Regions from separate parts of the Glutamicibacter sp. NPDC127525 genome, predicted to be linked through region 2. Evidence: riboswitches for the same ligand, from Rfam matches in the RefSeq annotation. Region 2 holds a riboswitch; the other holds the start of a gene.

Region 1 (3,507 bases), on a different contig from region 2:
GGCCCAAGGCGATGGCTGCCGCGCAGGCAACTGATCTTAAACGTACTCGTGGCATGCTTTGATCTCCTCTGCAGGTGGGGATGAAGTATGCGCAAATTTACGGGAGCGGGAACTCGCCGCGCGGTTGTGACACGCAGCACCATGGGTTTGCGCGGCAATTTCGGCATTGCCGCGCGAATATTCCGGGTTGTGACGCGTTAAAGCGGCGGGCAGGCACCGCGGCCTCGATCGCCGCCAATGCCTGCCCGCTGGAACCCTAGTGCACCTGGGCTACTTGTCCAGGTTGTCCTTGATGACTTTGCCCAAGGAAGCCGGGGCGCGGCCGATCAGCTGAGCCAGCTCCCCGGAGTCCACTTCCAGCGCTCCTTCTCGAATGCGCATGTCGGTATCGACGAGGATGTGCGCGAACGGTCCGGGGACGCCGGCATCAGCGTAGATCTTTTCCAGTTGCCCTGGATCCATTTCCTGGTAGGCGATGTCCTGGCCGGCGGCAGCGCCAACCGCGCCAGCAAGCTGGGCGAGGGTGAATGGCTTATCGCTGCCCAGCTCGTAGATCCTGCCGTTCTGGTCCTCCTCGGAAAGCAGCACGGCCGCAGCGGCATCCGCATAGTCTGCACGGGCGGCAGCGCTGATCTTGCCATCGCCGGCGGCACCGAGCACCGTGCCGCTGTTGAGGTAGCCCATCAGCTGGTCGGTGTAGTTCTCGATGTACCATCCATTGCGCAACAGCACGTAGTCGATGCCGGATCCGGCCAGCAGCCGTTCGGTGGCGATGTGCTCGTCGGCGAGCTTCATGCCGCCGGACAGGGCGTTGGCAATTGAGGTGTAGGCGATCAGCGAGACATCCACGTGCTTGGCCGCGTTGATGACGTTCTCATGCTGGGCAACGCGCTGGCCCACCTCGCTGGCCGAAATCAGCAGCAGCTTGTCTATGCCTTCGAGTGCGGACACGAGAGTTGGCTGGGCGTTGTAATCGGCAACGCGGGTTTCCAGGCCTTTGCCTGCCAGTGGTTCCAGCTTCTGCTCGGAGCGGCCAATGGCGACCAGATCAGCGGCATTCGCCCCGCGCGCAAGCAGCGCGTCGATGACTAGATTTCCAAGCTGTCCGGTGGCACCGGTAATTGCGATCTTCATGGGGTCCTCTCGTTGGTCTGCATCTGCTACAACCGGCGAGGACGTGAGGTAATTCCCGGAACCATCGAATGGGAATGCCGATTAAGCAAGGATTCGCATGGATCTGTCCACAGTTGGCGTCACAAAGCGTTTTATGTCCGGCGCATTGCATTTTATGACGCGCAGCATGACGTGTATCGGCTGTTTCAGGACGCGTTCTGCGACTTCATGACCCCTGCTTACGTAACGCTTGTCTGCTGAATTCAGGGGTTGCAGACTTGAACTGTTCGGCCGGTACAGCCGGACACCCCATCCAGAGCGACCGAGAGACCTGGCTCGTTGAAGTCGCAGCAACCACCCGTAAACGGGAGCGGTGCTAAGGCCAGGACCGATGGAGATTGCTAAATTTCTCAACGGTCTGCCGGAAGAAACTCGCCGTGGGTAGTCCCGGAATCAAGGCAGAACGTACAGGGAATCTATGCGTAATCCTCGGGGCACCAACCGAGAGGACATCTGTAACCATGCGTACAGCACATTTTGGCCTGAAGGCCACTGCAATCCTTGCCGTTCTGGGCTTGTCACTCACTGCATGCGGAAACAACGCCAATACTACTGGCGCCGCTGAAGCAGCAGCCGATCCAGGGGAACCAGTAGAAGGCGGTACCTTCACTTTTGCTGAAGTTACCCCCATCAACAATTGGCAGACTCAGGCAGCGCGTTTCTATGAGAAGGCCAACGTACTGAATTCCGTCCTTGATCGCCTGACCTACTACGACGTGGAAGCTGGCAAGCTGGTTGGCTGGATCGCCAGCGGATTCGAAGCCAACGATGCCAAGACCGAGTTCACGTTCACCATTCGCGACGGAGTCACCTTCTCAGACGGATCCAAACTGGATGCCAAAGCCGTGAAACTGAACCTGGACGCGCTGGGTCAGGGCATCAAGGAAGCTCAGATTGCACCGAACGTTGACTTTGCCGCCTACAAGTCGGCAGAGGTCGTTGGGGACAACAAGGTCAAGGTCACGCTCAAGCGTCCGGATGCCAATTTCCTTCGGGCGACTTCTTCAGTAACTGCTGGATTGGTGTCCCCGAAAACCCTTGAACTGGATAACGCCGCGCAGTCCTCGATCTCCAAGATTGTTGGTTCCGGACCGTTTGTCTTTGAATCGGAAAAGCCTGATGAAGAAGTGGTTTTCACCAGCCGCGATGACTACGCTTGGGCACCAGAATCTGCCTCTAACCAGGGCGATGCATACCTGGATACCTTGGTTATCAAATACCTTCCTGAGGTAGCTAGCCGTGCCGGGGCAGTTCAGTCCGCGCAGGTAGATCTCGTCCGAGGCTTGCAACCGGTGGATGAACAAGTGCTGGGTACCAACGGTGGCAAGGTGTTAGCTGCTGAAGGCGTAGACCTGACCACCAACCACGCAGCAGTACGTGTTGGCTCGGGAAAGCTTGAAGACGTCAAAGTCCGCCAAGCGCTGCAGATTGCAATCGACCGCCAGGCCATTAAGGAAACCGTTCTCTCGGATAGCTACGTCATCTCCGGATCGATCCTGAACCATAAGGCTCCAGGTTTCGTAGACCTATCTTCCGAACTGGCGTACAACCCAGAAAAGGCCAAGCAATTATTGGATGAAGCCGGTTGGAAGCCGGGCGCGGATGGCATTCGCGAGAAGGACGGAAAGAAACTGGAAGTAACGGTCTCCACCTCCAATAACTCCGTGGTCATCAAGCCAGCGTTCGAACTGATTGAACAGCAATGGCGAGAGATTGGCGTCCAGCTGGTCAACCGCGCGGCGGACAATACTTTCCTGACCAACGCGCTTGTCGACGACAAAGTGGAGTTCTTCGGCACCCGCCAGTTCGCATACGGCGGACTGGGCCCGGTCTACGCAACTGCGAACAACAATCAGACACTTCGCGCCGATCCTGAACTGAACAAGCTTTTCGCCGAAGAGCAGTCAGCAACCACCGAAGAAGAGCACCTGAAGTTGGTGGAAGAAGAACAGCGTACCCTGGTGCTTGACCAAGCCTTGACCTTGATTCTTTGGGACGAAGTTCAGGTCTATGGGGCCAATAACTCCGCCAACGTTGAATTCACTTCCGGTACCGCACCAATCTTCCAAGGTGCTTGGAAGAACGACGGCTAGGAACCGAGCTCATGGGCATTTACATCGCAAAACGATTGGGACAGGCAATATTGGTCATTTGGCTGGCCTACACGGCGGTTTTCATCGCTGTGCAGGCCTTGCCGAATGACCCGGTCACGATCTTCCTGAGCACTGACTCAGCCGCGGATCCGGCCACCATTGCACAGATGAAGGCGTACTACGGATACGACCAGCCGGTCTTCGTGCAGTACTTCACGCAGCTGCTGGGATTGCTTCGCGG
Region 2 (3,507 bases):
GCCTTCGCCTACCGGATTCCGCTGGCCGACGTGGCTTCGACGGTCACCACGGCTTTCGGCAGCACCATGGGAAATATCGGACTGGTGATCCTGTTCGGAACAATGATCGGTGTCATCCTGGAGAAATCCGGCGCCGCGATCTCCATGGCAGATGCGCTGATCAAGGTCCTCGGTACCCGGTTCCCCAACCTGACGCTATCGATTATCGGCTACATCGTTTCCATTCCGGTCTTCTGCGACTCGGGATACGTGGTGCTCAACTCGCTGCGCAAAGCCATCACCCTGCGTACCGGGGTCTCTGGGCTGGCAACTTCCATCGCCCTGATGACCGGCCTGTACGCGACCCACACCATGGTGCCTCCAACTCCGGGCCCGCTGGCCGCAGCCGAAAGCATCGGCATTGCCGATAACCTGGGCTTGATCATCGCTGTCGGATTGCCCGTTGCGGCCATCTCGGCACTTGCCGGCTTGGCCTACGCCAGCCGCTTCAACAAGTCCCAATGGACCCCGTTGCCAAGCGACGACCACAATGACATCTCCGAACTCGACTATGAGCAGCTGCGTGCAAGCTTCGGAAAATTGCCCAGCCCGGCGCTGGCCTTCATGCCGATCCTGGTTCCGCTGGTGCTGATCTGTGCCGCATCCATTGCGAAGCTGCCCTCGCACCCGATGGGCGAAGGCGCTGCCCTGGAAATCCTTTCCTTCCTGGGGACGCCGGTTATTGCGCTGATCTTCGGCTTGATCTCCGCGACTTTTCTTTTGAGCGGTGGCAGCAAGCTGGCGGTCTTCAATGAGCAGATGAACGAAGCTGTACGCACCGCTGCTCCGATCTTGCTGATCACCGGTGCCGGCGCCGGCTTCGGCGCGGTCCTGGCCGCGTCGGATCTGACCACGATTCTTTCGGATTCACTCAGCGGACTGGGCTTGGGCCTGGCTGTGCCATTCCTGATCGCCGCTGCACTGAAGTCCGCCCAGGGCTCGTCCACCGTCTCAATGGTGACCACTTCCGCGCTGGTCGCTCCGATGCTCGGCTCCCTGGGCTTGGGTTCGGAGCTGGGCATGGTGCTATCCGTATTGGCAGTAGGCGCCGGTGCGATGGTTGTCTCGCACGCCAACGACTCCTACTTCTGGGTCGTCTCGCAGCTCAGCCGGATTCCGGTGATCACCGCCTACAAGACCCTGAGCGTGGCTACCGCCATCCAGGGCACCGCGGGGTTCCTGACTGTACTGGTCCTGGGAGCCGTACTGCTTTAGCAGCACGCCTTCCAAGAAAGCAACGGATCGCGCCATCAGCAGATGGCGCGATCCGTTGCTTTAAGCAGTACTGGATTAGCCTAGGCCTGCCGCCGGGAAGCTCCGCGCGGCCTTATTCGCTGTGGCAGTCGAGATCACCAGCAACGCGATGGCGGCCAGGTAGCCGGTTCCGGTCGCGGCGAAGGCGAAACCGAATTGGCCCAGCAGGCAGAGAACTGCTGCGCTGGCCAATGCCGCCCAACCGGCCCAGGAAGCCGCGGCAAGCAGGGGCGCAGCCTGCTGATGCCCGGCGAACCAGGCGTCATCGCTGGCCAAGGTGTGGCGCGTCTTGATGCCGATCGCCGCATTGCGAGCGAGCTTCCGGTCCCGTGCCATCGGGGCGAGGAACGCTGCGACCAGCGTTATGCTCAGCAACCCGAACATGAAGGCAATCACGCCTGCTGGATCCACTTGCCGCCTCTTCTGCCGATTGATCTTGAATGGCCATTCTATGCGGTCGCATGGAAGTGCCCTGATCCACGCTGTGTTCCCAATCGATGCCTGCGGGAACGCTCTTGAGATCCAGTTCCGGCATGCCAATTGCGTCATGCGAAGGTCATATGACGTCTTATCCGCCCGTTTTCCGGCAGGGCGAAGGCGCGAAGATGACGTATTTTGTCCTGCTGTTCCTCCGCATGACAGCGCCCTTCCCGAGGACCTGCCAGCAATGCTTGACTCGGAGCACAACCCATCCAGAGCGGCTGAGAGACCTGGCTCCGAGACGCCGCAGCAAGCCTGCACTCCGCAGGTAGTGCTAACGCCAGGTTCGATGGATCCGCAGATTTTCTGCATCCTTCGGAATCCATAGCCCAAGAGGAGAACGAAGATGACTGTACTGGATACCCAATTGCCGCGCGTGCCCTACACCGGCACTGCTGATGAAGCTGAACTGGCTCATTGGCGCGACGTCGCCCAGCAAGTAGCTGACAAGCTGGCGGCTGACGCGCTCGAACGCGACCGAAAGAACGCCCAGCCTTTCGCCGAAGTGCAGCTGCTGCGCGAAGCCGGGTTGCTCAATCTCTTGGTGCCTGCAGAATTCGGCGGAGCCGGAGCCCATTGGGAAACGGCTTTCGAAGCGGTCCGCATACTGGCCGCAGCTGATGGCTCCATCTCGCAGTTGCTGGCTTACCACTACATCAACCAGTCCGGCATTGCGTTCTACGCCCCAGCAGAAGCGCAAGGGGCATGGTGGCAGCGCACCGTGGAAGGTGGCTGGCTCTGGGGCGATTCGGTGAATCCAGTTGATCCGGATTTGACGCTGAGCGCCGAAGGGGACGGCTACCGACTGAATGGAGCCAAGCGATTCTCCACGGGTTCCGGTGTTGGCGAGGTCATCGTCATCAACGCGCTGGTCCAGGGCGGAGAATACGACGGGCAGATTCTCGCGTTGGTTCTGCCACGCGATATCGATGGCTTGGAAATCGTTGACGACTGGGACTACCTGGGACAGCGGCTGAGCGCGTCGAATTCCTTGAAGTTCCACAACGTGCGGCTCGAAGCAGGGGACTTGCTGGGATTCGTCACCGATGAACCGGTCTCCACCCTGCTTACCCCCGGTATCCAGTTGGCCTTCGCCAACTTCTACCTGGGCATCGCCCAGGGAGCACTGGAGCGCGGCAAGCAGATCTTGCTGGGCCGCAAGAACGCCTGGCTGTTCTCGCAGGCAGAGACCTACTCGCAGGACCCGATCTTCCAGCGCACCGTCGGAGAGCTCAAAGCCCGCACCGCAGCAGTGGCGGCGCTGACCGAGAAGCTGGGCCGGAAATTCGATGCCCTGCTCTCGAAGGCCGGGGAAGTCACCCAGCCCGAACGAGCGGCGTTGGCCGTGGAAATTGCTGAAGCCAAGGTGGTCTCCACTGAGGTGGGAGTGGAGGTGGCGAACCGGATCTTCGAGGTGACCGGTTCATCTTCGACTGCGAACTCGGTGGGTCTGGACCTGTACTGGCGCAATGTGCGCACCCATTCGCTGCACGACCCAGTGGACTACAAGAAGATCGAGGTCGGCGCCTACTTCCTGCGCGGAGAGTCCCAGCCGCTCTCGCTGTACACCTAAGAAAACTTCTCCCGGATTGGACTGAACGATGACTGTACTTGCAACTGGCAATCGACTCGCAGGCCTCAAAAACCGCTTCGCACCGCTCTTCGCGCGCATTGCGCAGGGTGCAGCTGAACGCGACCGCACCGGCGAATTGCCCTACCAGCAGGTCGCGGACC

Evidence for each region. A riboswitch is a leader RNA that binds a small molecule or an ion and turns the genes downstream of it on or off. The one in region 2 is predicted to bind S-adenosylmethionine.
Region 1: linked by a shared signal. The riboswitch ahead of ACFVHU_RS11825 (ABC transporter substrate-binding protein) and the one ahead of ACFVHU_RS13820 (acyl-CoA dehydrogenase family protein) in region 2 are both predicted to bind S-adenosylmethionine.

Annotation. Positions count from the first base shown of each region.
Region 1 is NZ_JBHXVN010000004.1:314,847-318,353, reverse strand. Features, by position in the region: gene ggt (gamma-glutamyltransferase) at 1-55, opposite strand, end outside; gene ACFVHU_RS11830 (NAD(P)H-binding protein) at 271-1,134, opposite strand; SAM riboswitch class I at 1,420-1,511, shown strand; gene ACFVHU_RS11825 (ABC transporter substrate-binding protein) at 1,635-3,266, shown strand; gene ACFVHU_RS11820 (ABC transporter permease) at 3,278-3,507, shown strand, end outside.
Region 2 is NZ_JBHXVN010000005.1:308,024-311,530, forward strand. Features, by position in the region: gene ACFVHU_RS13810 (GntP family permease) at 1-1,254, shown strand, start outside; gene ACFVHU_RS13815 (SdpI family protein) at 1,330-1,704, opposite strand; SAM riboswitch class I at 1,979-2,069, shown strand; gene ACFVHU_RS13820 (acyl-CoA dehydrogenase family protein) at 2,120-3,346, shown strand; gene ACFVHU_RS13825 (acyl-CoA dehydrogenase family protein) at 3,375-3,507, shown strand, end outside.